One region of the Lacticaseibacillus jixiensis genome, then DNA from elsewhere that is predicted to be linked to it. Evidence: a T-box and tRNA genes for the amino acid it is inferred to sense, from the RefSeq annotation. Region 1 holds a T-box; the other holds one or more tRNA genes.

Region 1 (7,963 bases):
CGTGCCGTAATTCCGGCAAACTTGCTTGATGATCAAACCAAGATCTACGTCAACCCAACTGGCCGTTTCGTGCTTGGTGGGCCTCAAGCTGATTCTGGTTTAACAGGACGTAAGATCATTGTGGATACTTATGGCGGCTTTGCGCGGCATGGCGGCGGTTGCTTCTCAGGTAAAGATGCGACCAAAGTGGACCGCTCTGCTTCTTATGCAGCCCGTTATATCGCCAAAAACGCTGTAGCGGCAGGTTTGGCAGATAAGTTGGAAGTGCAGTTAGCTTATGCCATTGGGGTTGCCCAGCCGGTATCGGTTTCTGTGAACTGCTTTGGTACCAACAAAATCGCTGAAGACAAGATCCAACAAGCGATTCGCGAGAACTTCGATTTACGGCCTGCTGGGATCATTAAGATGCTTAACTTGCGGCGGCCGATTTATAAACAGACTGCAGCATATGGTCATTTTGGACGTACAGATGTTGATCTTCCTTGGGAACACCTCGACAAAGTGTCGGCGTTGGCCAAGTACTTAGATTAAACGAGAAAAGAGGCGTTCATTACCTTTAGGGGTAGTGGACGTCTTTTTGTGTGAAGCGTTTGAGGCGCTTTTGTTAATTGTTGGTCATTCAACTTAGGGGGAATCATGCACAAAGCGAAAACTAATGTTGCCGCGGTTACCGTTGCCTTATTCGTTGCCACTTTCATGACGGCGGTGGAAGGCACCATTGTTGCCACTGCCTTGCCAACGATCGTCGGCGATTTGCACGGCGTGGCGATGATGAATTGGATCATTTCGATTTACTTATTGACCAATGCCATGGCCACGCCGATTTTCGGCAAGCTGGCTGATCGCATTGGCCGAAAACCCGTATTTGAAGCAGGCTTGGCGATTTTTGTGGTCGGCTCGTTGTTGTCTGGGTTGTCAGCCAGCATGCCGATGTTGATCGTGATGCGCGCGATTCAAGGCGTTGGCGCCGGGGCGATCATGCCAGTGACATTTACCATCATCGCTGATATTTATCCCTTTGAACAACGTGCCAAAGTCTTGGGTTTCAACGGCTCTGCTTGGGGGATCGCCGCATTGGTGGCGCCGCTGTTAGGCGGATTTATTGTTGAGCAGTTGTCTTGGCATTGGGTGTATTTTATCAATGTACCGATTGGCTTGCTCACAATGTTGCTGGTGGCGGCGTTCTTGCACGAGCCCAAACACCGTGCTGATGCGCCAATTGATTATTGGGGCACCTTATGGTTGGTGTTGAGTTTATTATTTCTGCTGTTGGGCTTTCAGGCGCTGGCGACCAGTCATGGGGTGTCCAAAATGATTGCCTTGCTGGCGGCGGCTGCACTTTGTTTCTGGTTATTCGTGCGTGCCGAAAAAACCGCCCGTGATCCAATCATTGACTTGGCATTATTTGCCAACCGAGCGTTTGTGATCACCAACTTGATTGCCGCTTTGATTTCCGGGTTTGTGATCGGCTATGAAACCTATATGCCCATGTGGGTCCAAGGGATCTTAGGATTAGGGGCCACCATGGGCGGCTTTGCCATTACCCCAAGTTCGCTGATGTGGATCGTTGGGTCATTTGTGGCCGGCCGGCTGTTGGTCAAAACCACGCCTAAGCGGATCACGGCGATGGCTTTAACGATCTTGTTGTTTGGCGGGGCAGCCTTAGCATTGGTTGGCGAAGCCACGCCGTATTGGACGTTGTTGGTGATCGCTTGCGGCTTAGGCTTTGGCTTTGGGACGATCATCAGCACCACAACGGTGCGGGCGCAAGCCGTTGTCCCCAAAAACATTGTCGGCGTTGCCACCAGCTTTAACACCTTGAGTCGGACTTTGGGGCAAACCTTGATGGTCTCGGTGTTTGGGGTGGTGTTGAACTTGCAATTAGCCAAAGGCGTGCAAGGCAATGCCCATTTGCATATGGACATGCTCAATTCATTGATCGATGCCAAGAAAGTTCACGAGCTTGATCCAGCGGTACTGCCGGCGCTGCGGCATATTCTATACACCGGGATCCATGGGATTTTCTGGTGCACCGTTGTGGTAGTCGGCTTGGCCTTGTTTGCCAATTGGTTTGACCATGCCGAAGTCTTAGCAGAAGCATGATCAACAACAGCCCATCTGCCTGAATTTTCATGGCAGATGGGCTGTTGTGGTATTTCAGTGCGGCAATGCGGTTTCCTCTTGTTTCAAGCTAGGCGCGATGAGCCACCAAAGCAGACACAAGCCGCATAATGCTGATAGAAAACCCGCTGCCACATCACTAGGGTAATGCACTTGCACGTATATACGCGAGTAGCCAATCGACGCGATCATGATGATGCAAAGTGTGCGCACCAGCGCCTTGGCGCGCGCTGGCCATGGCCACAACCCGCACAACAAGATGATGCTGCCATATAACAGCATGGCCCCAGAAGAGTGGCCAGAAGGGAACGAATAGCCTGCTGCATGCGTCAACGGCGTGATCGAGGGATCAGCAATGAATGGCCGCGGGCGGCGCAGCCAGTGTTTCAGCAAATTGTTGCACGCACTTAACCCAGCAATCGTATAGATGCAGTAAGCGGCTTGTCGATAACGGTGCGTCCAGCCAATGGCAAACGCCAGCGCCGCAGCCAGAAACACGACGCTAAGCGGATCGCCAAAGTTCGTCACGGTTAACATCACGGTGCTTAGCCAAGCCGGGCGCCAAGCAGTCACCACTTGAACGATCGCTTGATCAAATTGATGCACCCAACTGGCGTCTTCAGCGACGCCCCAAACAAAAGGCGCACAAGCTAAGCCGGCGATGATCGCGATAAATAAAGGCAAATTGCGACGAGACATGGTACACTCCTTTGCTTAGAAAAAAAACGGTTTGGCTTGATCAGATCCGATCAAGTGCTGACTCTATCCTAGCAGACTTGACTCACAGACACGAGTCATTCTGCGATTGGTCATATTGCTTGTGCTAAAAGGCTTGTACAGTGGGCGAGTTTTTGCTATTATTGACCCAATATCAAACGAACAAAGGACTAGTAATCCCACTGCGGGACAGCAGGGACCAGGCGGTCATTGTGAGCCTGGCAATGCAGTCGATGAACTCACCTTTGCGTTGTCGTCGTGAACAAGTAGCGGCGACCGGCAGCCCCGTTATCCAATTCAAGCGCTGCATTTGCAGAACTTAGGTGGTACCGCGGAATTTCCGTCCTAACTTTTTAGGGCGGTTTTTTGTTTATTTGACAATCATAGGAGGCTATATTGATGGCATACGATCATAAGGCGATCGAAAAGAAGTGGCAAAAGTATTGGGCAGAACACAACGAGTTCAATACCACAACGGACCCGAACAAGAAGAACTACTACGCGCTTGACATGTTTCCTTATCCGTCAGGCCAAGGCTTGCATGTGGGACATCCGGAAGGTTATACCGCAACGGATATCACGGCGCGCATGAAGCGCATGCAAGGCTATAACGTCTTGCATCCAATGGGCTGGGATGCGTTTGGGTTGCCGGCAGAACAATATGCCTTGAACACCGGCCACAACCCGCGTGAATTCACCAAGAAAAACATCGAAAACTTCAAGCGCCAGATCAACAGCTTGGGCTTCTCTTATGATTGGAATCGCGAATTGTCCACCACTGATCCTAACTACTACAAGTGGACGCAATGGATCTTCGAACAGCTGTACAAGCACGGTTTGGCTTATGAAGCTGAGATTCCAGTCAACTGGAGTCCAGATCTGGGAACTGTGGTGGCCAACGAAGAAGTCATCGATGGCAAAACTGAACGCGGCGGCTTCCCAGTGGTACGCAAGCCGATGCGCCAATGGATGCTGAAAATCACCGCTTATGCCGACAAGCTGTTGGCTGATTTAGATGATCTTGATTGGCCGGAAAACATCAAGCAGATGCAGCGCAATTGGATCGGCCGCTCAGTGGGGGCCCAAGTGACCTTCAAGATCGCCGGTTCTGATCAGTCTTTTGATGTGTTCACTACCCGCCCAGATACCTTGTTCGGCGCCACTTATACCGTCATGGCACCAGAACATGACTTGGTGGATACCATCACCACCCCTGAACAAAAAGCCGCGGTGGCAGCATATAAAGCCGCCATTGAACATAAGTCTGACTTGGAACGCACCGACTTGAACAAAGACAAGACCGGTGTGTGGACTGGCGCTTATGCCATCAACCCGATCAACGGCGAGCAGCTGCCGATTTGGATCTCTGATTACGTTTTGGCCAGCTATGGTACCGGGGCGATCATGGCCGTACCTGCTCATGATGACCGTGACTACGCTTTTGCCAAGAAGTTTGGTTTGAAGATCACCCCAGTCATTGAAGGCGGCAACGTTGATGAAGCGGCTTACACTGGCGACGGCGTGCACATCAACTCTGATTTCTTAGACGGCTTGAACAAAGCTGACGCCATCGATCGTGCCGTTGCCTGGTTAGAAGACCATCATGTTGGTGAAAAGCACGTTAACTACAAGCTGCGCGATTGGGTATTCTCACGGCAACGTTATTGGGGCGAACCGATTCCAGTCATTCACTGGGAAGATGGCGAAACGACACTGGTCCCAGAAGATGAATTGCCGTTGATGCTGCCTGAAGAAGCCGACATCAAGCCTTCTGGCACCGGTGAGTCCCCATTGGCCAACTTGGAAGATTGGGTCAATGTCGTTGATGAAAACGGCCGCAAAGGCAAGCGCGAAACCAATACCATGCCGCAATGGGCTGGGTCTTCTTGGTATTTCCTGCGCTTTGTTGATCCGCATAACAAAGAAGCCTTAGCCGATTATGACAAGCTTAAAGAATGGCTGCCAGTTGATTTGTACATTGGCGGGGCGGAACATGCGGTATTGCATTTGCTGTATGCGCGGTTTTGGAACCTGTTCTTGTATGACATCGGCGCCATTCCGAACAAGGAACCATTCCAGAAACTATACAACCAAGGCATGATCTTAGGCGACAACCACGAAAAGATGTCCAAGTCTAAAGGCAACGTGGTTAACCCTGATGATGTCGTTGAACAATACGGTGCCGATACCTTGCGCTTGTATGAAATGTTCATGGGACCTTTGGATGCTGGGATCGCATGGAGCACCACTGGTTTAGCCGGGGCCCGCAAGTTCTTGGACCGCTTCTATCGGACCTTCATCGATGACAATGGCAAGATGCGTGATCATATCACCACCTTCAATGATGGCAAGTTGGACAAAGTCTATAACGAAACCGTCAAGAAAGTTACCGAAGATTTCGAAGACTTGCATTTTAACACTGCGATTTCGCAGTTGATGGTCTTCATCAACGACGCGCAAAAAGCCGAGGTGCTGCCTTATGAGTACGTTGAAGGCGTCGTTAAGATGCTGGCGCCAATCGCACCGCACTTGATGGAAGAAATCTGGCAGAAGCTGGGTCATGATCATTCCTTGACTTATGCGGCTTGGCCAACTGTAGATGAATCCAAGCTGGTTGCTCAGACTTATGAACTGATGGTTCAAGTTAATGGTAAGCTGCGCGGTCACGTGACTGTCGCCATCGATGCTGATAACGATACGATCAAAGCGGCGGCTAAGGAAATCGATAACGTAAAGAAATTCATCGCTGGCAAGACGATCCTTAAAGAAATCGTCGTGCCAAAGAAGATCGTCAATATTGTCGTGAAATAAGGCTTATCACCGAGCAGCGCTTGGTGAATCCCGTAAATAGTGCCTATGTACCCAATTGCGGTACATAGGTGCTTTTTTTTGCTCCAAAGCGAAGCGGCGCAGCTAACCGTGCCTGCGTTGCGCGGGGAAACACATTGACGGATCACGTGACGATCCTGCGCTCGCCGTTGAAAGGCTGGCGGGTTTCCATTAGAATGATAAAGATAGTGCATTGATTGGAGCGCCGATATATGGATAAGAAGACACCGGCCCAGCGTCCACAGCGCTCGGCCAAAGAGCAGATGCTGCGTGGTTCGGCATGGATGACTGCCGGCAGCATTTTCTCGCGGATCCTAGGGGCGATTTATATCGTGCCTTGGCGCGTGTGGATGGGTGCGGCATTCTTGACGGCCAACGCCTTGTTCACCAAAGGATATCAGATCTACAGCGTATTTCTGATCATCGGTACCGCCGGGATCCCTAGTGCGATTTCAAAACAAGTTGCGCATTATAATGCGATGAATGAATATAAAACGGGGTTGCGCTTGTTTCGCAGCGGCGCTTTATTGATGGCGGCCATGGGCGTGGTGTCTTGTGCCGTCTTATGGCTGTTGGCGCCGATCTTAGCGGTGCACGATCCGGCGTTGACCCGAGTGTTTCGCTCGTTGGCGTGGCCTTTGCTGTTGATCCCGCTGTTGTCGATTTTGCGCGGGTTTTTCCAAGGGTATAACGAAATGGCGCCGAGTGCCATTAGTCAATTCATTGAGCAAGTGGCGCGGATCGTGTATATGTTGCTGATGACGTTTGCAATTATGCGCTTAGGGGATCATGACTATGTTTCAGCGGTGACCCAATCCACCTTTGCGGCGTTTGTCGGCGCAGCGTTTGGCTTGGGCTTGTTGGTGGTATATTTCTTTGGCCAGCGCAGCCGCTTTGCAGAACTGGCGGCGCAAAGTGTCGATGACATCCACATTTCAGTGACGCAGATCCTGATCGACATTTTCAAACAAGCAATTCCGTTTATTGTCTTGGACTCAACGATCAACTTGTATTACATTGTTGATCAATACACCTTCCAACCGTTGTTGCAAATGTGGTATCGGGTGTCTGACATGCGCAGCGATGAAATTTACGCCTTGTTTGCCGGTAATGCCAACAAGTTGATCATGATCGTGGTGTCTTTGGCGGTGGCCATGGCGGTAACGGCCCTGCCGCTGTTGGCAGCAGCCGCCACCCGCGGCGATCAGCGAGAAGTCGCTTCGCAAGTGACCAGTACCTTGCAGTTGTTTTATATCGTGATGATCCCGGCGGCTGTGGGGATGGCGGCCATTGCCACGCCGTTATATGTGTTGTTCTATGGTTATGATCAATTGGGTATCCATATGCTGGAGTTGTCTTCACTGTTGGCGATCTTGTTGGGATTATTCACGGTGTTGGCGACGCTTTTGCAAGGGCTGTTCCACAATAAGCTGGCGATCGTAGAAATGCTGGCAGGGTTTGCGGTGAAGTTCGCCTTGCAAGCACCTTTGATCTATTGGACAAACGTGTATGGCTCGACGTTGGCGTCTATGGCCGGCATGTTGGTGACTTGCGGCTTGATGCTTCACACTTTGCGCGTTGAGTATCACTATAAAGCACGCCAAACCATGCGCCGGCTGGCCGGAATCGTGGGTTTCTCGTTGGTGATGTTCCTGGCTGTGCGCGTGATCGTGACCAGCTTGAGCTTAGTGATCAATCCTGCCAGTGCCTTGGCGTCGATGGTGATGTTGGTGGTGGCGCTGGTGGTCGGCGTGGGGATTTATGCCTATGCGATCTTAAAAACGCGCTTGGCGGATTTGATCATTGGGACGCGCGTGGCTGGGTTGCGGCGGCGGTTACATATCAGGTGAAAATATGCGATTAGATAAATATTTGGCACATTTACAAGTTGGCAGCCGAGCGGCGGTCAAGCAGTTGATCCGCAACAAGCAAGTCACTGTCAATGCTGAAATCGTCCGAGATCCCAGCGCGGCAGTGACTGAAGCCGATGTTGTGGCAGTGGCTGGGCAAGTCGTTGCAGGTGTCCTTGAGGTGACCTATATCATGAATAAGCCTGCCGGTGTGATCACAGCGACGAAAGATGCCAATGCTCAAACGGTGTTGGATCTGATCGCCCAGACAGATCGGCGGCCTGGTTTGTATCCGGTAGGGCGCTTGGATAAGGACACAACTGGGTTGTTGCTGTTAACCACTGATGGTGCTTTGGGCCATGCGTTGTTGGCACCGAAACGGCACGTGCCCAAGCAATATGCAGTGACGCTGGATGCGCCTTTGACGGCAGACATGATCGCAGAAT
Region 2 (6,295 bases), on a different contig from region 1:
TTTTGACTCGGTGGTGGTTGGCGGCATTGTTGCCATTGTGGTGGTCAGCTTGTTGGTGGTGTTTTTAAATACCGAAATCGGCCAAGGTTTCATCGCAGCTGGCGACAACCCAGCCATGGCGCGCAGCTTAGGCATCGACCCAGATCATCAAATGGTCTTAGGGCTGGTGGTCGGCAACGGCTTGATCGGCTTGGCTGGCGGCTTGTTAGCGCAGAATAACGGCTATGCCGACGTCAACATGGGCATCGGCGTGATCGTTATTGGCCTGGCGGCGATTATTATCGGCGAAGTGATCTTTGGCGAATTAACACTTAGCCAGCGCTTGGTGGCGGTGGTGTTAGGCAGCATCGTGTATCGCTTCGTGTTGTTGATCGTATTAAAACTCGGCTTTAACGCCAATGACTTGAAGGTGATTTCTTCAATCGTGCTGGCTTTGGCGATCATGATCCCGCAAATCGATCACCGCTTGCGCATTCGCGCCACATTGAAGAAAGGGGTGCAAAGCGATGCCTGAACAATTACGCCTGCACCAAGTCGCGGTGAACGTCGCTGTGGATAACGTCGCCAAGCCTTTGCTCAAAAACATCGACTTGACGCTTAACGCTGGCGATTATGTGTGCGTGTTAGGGACCAACGGCGCAGGCAAGTCCACCTTGTTTAACGCCATTACCGGCGACATTCCGTTGGCTGGCGGCACCATTACCTTGGCGGGGCATGACATCACCCATGCCAAGCCGGAAAAGCGCGCCCATTTGATTGCGCGCGTTTTCCAAGATCCGAAAATGGGCACCGCCCCGCGCATGTCGGTGGCAGAAAACCTGGCTTTGGCGTCGCGGCGCGGGCAGCGCTTGACTTTGGCCTCGCGCAAGCTGCGCCAACAGCTGCCGCATTTCAAAGCCTTGGCCGCCCGCACTGGCAACGGCTTGGAACTGGCGCTAGATAAGCCGACGGAACAGCTTTCCGGCGGCCAGCGCCAAGCGTTAAGCTTGTTAATGGCAACGTTGAAGCGGCCGGAACTGTTGCTGCTGGATGAGCACACCGCCGCGCTTGACCCTAAAACCAGCGAAGCCATCATGGCTGTGACAGACAAGCTGGTCACCGAAGAGCAATTGACGTGTATGATGATCACCCATCACCTGGAAGACGCCTTGCAATATGGCAACCGCTTGATCATCTTGTCCGCTGGGGAAATCGTGGCGGATTATGACGCGACGGCCAAAGCCCAGCTTTCGGCACAAGATCTGCTGCAATATTTTGGTTAGACAAAAGGCGCACTTAGCAAACTTGCTGAGTGCGCCTGATTTATAGGAGTAGCAATGACTGATCAAGAACTACAAACATTAGTGCAACAAGTTTCGCTGGCCGACTTCAAGCGGCCTTTTGAACACGTTGCGCACTTTAATGCCCGGCTGCGCACCACTGGCGGGCGCTTCCACTTGCAAGATGAGAACTTGGACTTCAACCCCAAATTGTTTGCGGCAATCACCCCAGAGCAGCAGCTCGGCGTGATCCGCCATGAATTGTGTCACTATCACTTGTATCGCGCGCATCGTGGCTATCAGCACAAAGATGCCGACTTCAAGCACTTGCTGCAAGCAGTTGGCGGCTTGCGCTTCGCCCCGGCGCTGCCGCAAGCGGCCAATTACGTCTATGTCTGCACCCAATGCGGCCAAGAATACCGCCGCCAGCGCCGCATTAACACCCGCCGCTTTGCTTGCGGTAAATGTCGCGGCAAGTTGCGCCTAGTCGCCAAGCGGCCGCGTTAAAGTCAACGATTGCGGCGCAAAGCCCAGCTGCTGGTAGAAGGCGCGTGCGGCCTGGTCTGCGCCTAAGACATTGAGTTCCACGAAGTCAACGGCGGCTTGTTGCTTGGCCCAGTTGTTGACTGCAGTCATCAGCGCCGTGGCGTGGCCTTGGCGCCGCGCTTGCGGCACGATGAATAAGTCGCTGATGTACACGAAGCGGTGCGGCACAATGCTTGGGTCAGCTTGAGTGGTGGCAACGACTGCCAAGGCAAAGCCCACCAATCCTGCCCCGTTATCCGCGATTAACACCAAACCGTTGTCATCGACGATATATTTGGCAAAATACGCCGGATCCAACGGCTGGTTGCCGGCGATGACCTTTGGTACTAAGGCGCTCATTTCTTGGTTTAATTGGTGTTTGAGCTTGGCTAATGTGGCAGTGTCTGCCATGGTAGCTTTCCGAATTTGCATAAGGCACGTCCTTTCTGAATAGGCTCATTGTAACACGCCGCAAATATGAGAAAAAGCGCGTTAAATTGGCGTTTTGTGCAAAAAACGGTTGCGTTTGGCCGCTGTAGCTGGTATATTATTTCTTGTGCTTGATTGAGATATGCGGGCATGGCGGAATTGGTAGACGCGCAAGATTAAGGATCTTGTGGCCGTTTAGGCCGTGGAAGTTCGAGTCTTCTTGCCCGCATCGCAGTAAACCATCAGTTGTAATGACTGGTGGTTTTTTTGTACCCCAGAGCGGAGTGGCGCGCTTTTAGCGGTGGATATAAGACGGGATGACGCAAAGGCGCTCTTTGCCTTGGCGGCGTCACGACTTATATCACGCCGCGTTGCGCCACGCAGCTCGACGAAGACCACAGCGTAGGATGTCCAGACTTGGGCAGGCCCGGCCAGGCGCTGCTTCGGCGCGCGGGACAAGCGGCGGCGCAGGCGGTGCGGCCGGCTGCAACCGCGCAACTAGCTCCGCTTTGCTGCGCGTCGTCGCGCGTTTTCCGCCTAAGTTTCGAGCCAGGCGCTCGCTGCGCTCACTTGCCCGTCTCGAAACTTGCCGCGATTAGCGTAGCGAGCCAAGCACAAACCGCTTGTCTCACTACGCTAATCGTTTCACGGCCTGACCGCCGCTTGTCCCGCGCGCCTACGCAACGCCTGGCCTCCGTAATCTGAATCAGGATCGTGAATTGGACGACCAACCGAACGCCAATCAGTCGATGTTTTTGGGCTAGTTAATGAAGCAGCGGTGGGGAGTCATCTGTAGGCGTAGTGAAAGACTTTATGTTAGTAATTCTTACAATATCGTATAAATCGGCAACCCTAAATCATTGATTTAGGGTATTTTTTTGCTCAATTGTTATATTATCTGTCAATATTCCTTTATTATCATGCTGATCGGACTATGATAAGCACCATAAACAAGGCAAGTAAGCCATCAATGTTACTTATCATAACATTGCCCTGTGGAAGGAGTTCTTATCATGGCCAAATCAGTTTTTGCAACTTTGTCTTTTGACGCCCAGCGCCAACATCTCACCGCCATTGCCAAGCGGGCGGTGGCGCGCTGGGGATATCCGGCCAATAGCCGAATTAAGTTGTTGAATTACACGGAGAATGGCACCTTCCTCATCACGGCCAAAGGTTTCAAGCCGATGATCATGCGAGTGCATCGCTTGGATTACACCACCCGCGCTTCGATTCGCTCGGAATTGGCTTGGTTGGCGTATCTGCGGCAACATACTGATATTCATGTCGAAACGCCGATCCCAGCCCCTGATGGCAGCCCGATCCAAGCGTTTGATACACCCGAGATGGCTGAACGGCGGTTTGTGGTGTGTTTCGAATATGTGCCAGGCCGCGCGCCGGTGGATTCCGCAGATGGCAACGCCTCAGTCGGCAGTGTGATTAAAGCGATGCGCTTCTTGCCTAAAGCCGTGACCTTGCCGCTGTTTCGCGTTGCAGCTCAGGCCCAGCTGGTGGTCAGCCGCTTTCAGCCAAGCAAAATGACCCAAGCCGACCGCAAGTTGTATCGCGTGATCGGCCAAACCATGGCGACAATGCACAAAGCGGCGCAGCATTGGCAGCGGCCAACATATTATGAGCGCATGCAATGGGATTTAGCTGGGACTATCGGCGCTCATAACAACTTCTATGGCACTGATTATCATGCGCCGCAATGGCTGTCAGCGCGGGCTTTGCAGCAAATCGATGACGCGGTGGCGTTGATCCAAGCGCATGTGATCGCTTATGGCCAAAGTGCCAAGCATTATGGCGTGATCCATTCTGATTTACGCGCCGCCAACTTGCTAGTCGATGGCGACCAGCTGACGGTGTTGGATTTTGACGATAGCGGGTTGGGTTATTACATGTACGACATTGCCAGCACTGTGGCGTTAATGGAACATCGCGGCGACTTGGCAGAAGTGGTGCATGAATTGCTGGCAGGCTATCAAAGCGTGCGGGCGTTAGATGAACAAGACAAGCAAATGGTGTGGACGTTTATCATGCTGCGGCGCATTGGCATGCTGCAAAGCTTGCTTTCTCGCATGGGCCATGTGATGCCAGGCTCTGGCGAGTCGCAAGAATTGACGCCAGAAGTTTTAGCCTTTTATGCGCAAGGAACAGCTGGTTTGGCCAAGCGGTATTGCCGTGAACAGCCGATGCCGGCGACAACGATGATCCATCAGGGGGTACAAACACGATGATAACAGCACATGAGATTTATGATGAAGCAGACAAACTTTGGAACCCAGGCCGCGTGGCGACGATTCGCCAACTCGGCGGAGAATTGGTGATGGGCAAACGCGGCGGGTCGTATTTTGAAGACTTAGACGGCCATCGCTTTATCAACATGCATTCTAACGGCGGGGTGTTCAACTTGGGCCATATGAACCCGGAAGTGCGCGAAGCCTTGCAGCACGGTGCCGATGTGGTCGATGCCGGCAACCACTATTTTCCTTCACAGTATAAGAACGCACTTAACGAGAAATTACTTGCGGCGTCACCTGCCAGCATGCATTATGTGTTCACCTTGAATGGCGGCGGCGAAGCAATCGACGCGGCAATCAAGTTCGCGCGTTTTGCCACCAAAAAGCGCCGCATCATCAGCTTAAACATTGCGTTTCACGGCTCCACCGGCTTGGCGATGGCCGCTGGCAACCCCAGCATCGCCAACTTCTTTAACATGCCGCCGGACTCGGCTTGGAACACGCATGTGCCGTATAACGATTTGGCAGCTTTAGAAGCGGCTTTGGCTGATGGTGATGTGGCGGCGGTGTTGATCGAATCGATCCCGGCCACGGCAGGTTTTCCCATGCCGATCAAAGATTACCATCGCCAAGTGCAAGCACTGGCGCATGCGTATGGTGCGTTGTATATCGCCGATGAAGTGCAAACGGGGATGCAGCGCTCTGGTGAGATGTGGGCTTGTTGCAAGTTCGGCGCTGAACCGGACATGATCGTGTGCGGCAAAGGGTTGTCCGGCGGTTATTATCCGATGTCGGCAGTGATCATGAACGACCGCGCTGCTTCTTGGATGCAGCAAGACGGGTTTGCTTACACAAGCTCGTTTAACGGCACTGAGTTGGGCTGTATCGTGGCCAGCAAGGTGTTGGATATCTTGGCGCGGCCGGCGACGTTAAACAATCGCGACATGTTGACGCGGACTTTTGCCAATGGCTTGGCTAAAGTGCAAGAACACCACGCTGATTTCTTAGTTGAAGTGCGCCAGTGTGGGGTGATCATGGGGCTTAAAACTGCCCATCCCCTTGGTGGACAAGCCTTGATGCAAGCAATGCTGCAGCATGGTGTGTGGTGCATGATGGCCGATTTTGACCAGTCGGTGCTGCAGTTTAAGCCGAACTTGTTGATGAGCCAAGAAACCGCCTTAGACGTGTTGGACCGCTTAGACGCGGCGTTGACGGATGCGCAAAGTTTGGTGAAGCAGGCCACGGCGGTGCACTGATCGGAGGCAGCCTATGCAAGAATTCAAACGAACGTTAAAATATTTCTGTTGTGCCAGCTCAGCAGCAGTGGTGGAAATGGGCAGCTTCACGATCCTCACCCAAGCCACCACGATGGCCTATGCGCCGCGGTATTTGATCGCCTTGGTGCTGTCGGTGGTGTGGAATTTCACGTTAAATCGGCATTTTACTTTCCATTCCGATGGCAATATTCCCAAAGCGATGCTCAAAGTTGCGGCATATTACGCTGTGTTCACGCCGCTTTCTGCATGGTTTGGCGATTGGGCGACTGCCAGCGGCGTTAATGATTATGTGGCGACGCTGGTCAACTTGGCTGCTAATGGGATCACCGAATTCTTGTATCAGCGCTTCTTCGTGTTTGGCGCAACGCTTGACCGCACGGTGCGGGTGCATCGCGGATAAGGAGGCGATGCTTGATCGAGCAACAGTCAGAACCCTTGTGAAGACCACCAGTCGGTGTAGCTGGTGGTCTTTTTGTGCCCAAAGCGCAGTGGCGCGTACTTAGCGGTGGAGATAAGACGGGATGACAGTTGGGCGTTCTTTGCCCAATTGGCGTCACGGCTTATA

Evidence for each region. A T-box is a leader RNA that pairs with one kind of tRNA and senses whether it is charged. The one in region 1 lies ahead of leuS (leucine--tRNA ligase), so its partner is inferred to be a tRNA-Leu.
Region 2: it encodes a tRNA-Leu, which carries the amino acid that the T-box ahead of leuS (leucine--tRNA ligase) is inferred to sense. The anticodon was not compared.

Annotation. Positions count from the first base shown of each region.
Region 1 covers NZ_BAAFPR010000004.1:2,201-10,163, forward strand. The annotation lists gene metK (methionine adenosyltransferase) at 1-531, shown strand, start outside; gene ACGG90_RS03380 (MDR family MFS transporter) at 637-2,103, shown strand; gene ACGG90_RS03385 (phosphatase PAP2 family protein) at 2,158-2,820, opposite strand; T-box leader at 2,995-3,189, shown strand; gene leuS (leucine--tRNA ligase) at 3,238-5,649, shown strand; gene ACGG90_RS03395 (putative polysaccharide biosynthesis protein) at 5,880-7,517, shown strand; gene ACGG90_RS03400 (RNA pseudouridine synthase) at 7,522-7,963, shown strand, end outside.
Region 2 covers NZ_BAAFPR010000010.1:23,905-30,199, forward strand. The annotation lists gene ACGG90_RS08115 (ABC transporter permease) at 1-514, shown strand, start outside; gene ACGG90_RS08120 (ABC transporter ATP-binding protein) at 507-1,262, shown strand; gene ACGG90_RS08125 (SprT family protein) at 1,317-1,766, shown strand; gene ACGG90_RS08130 (GNAT family N-acetyltransferase) at 1,743-2,216, opposite strand; tRNA gene ACGG90_RS08135 (tRNA-Leu) at 2,358-2,442, shown strand; gene ACGG90_RS08140 (phosphotransferase enzyme family protein) at 3,227-4,450, shown strand; gene ACGG90_RS08145 (class-III pyridoxal-phosphate-dependent aminotransferase) at 4,447-5,709, shown strand; gene ACGG90_RS08150 (GtrA family protein) at 5,723-6,130, shown strand.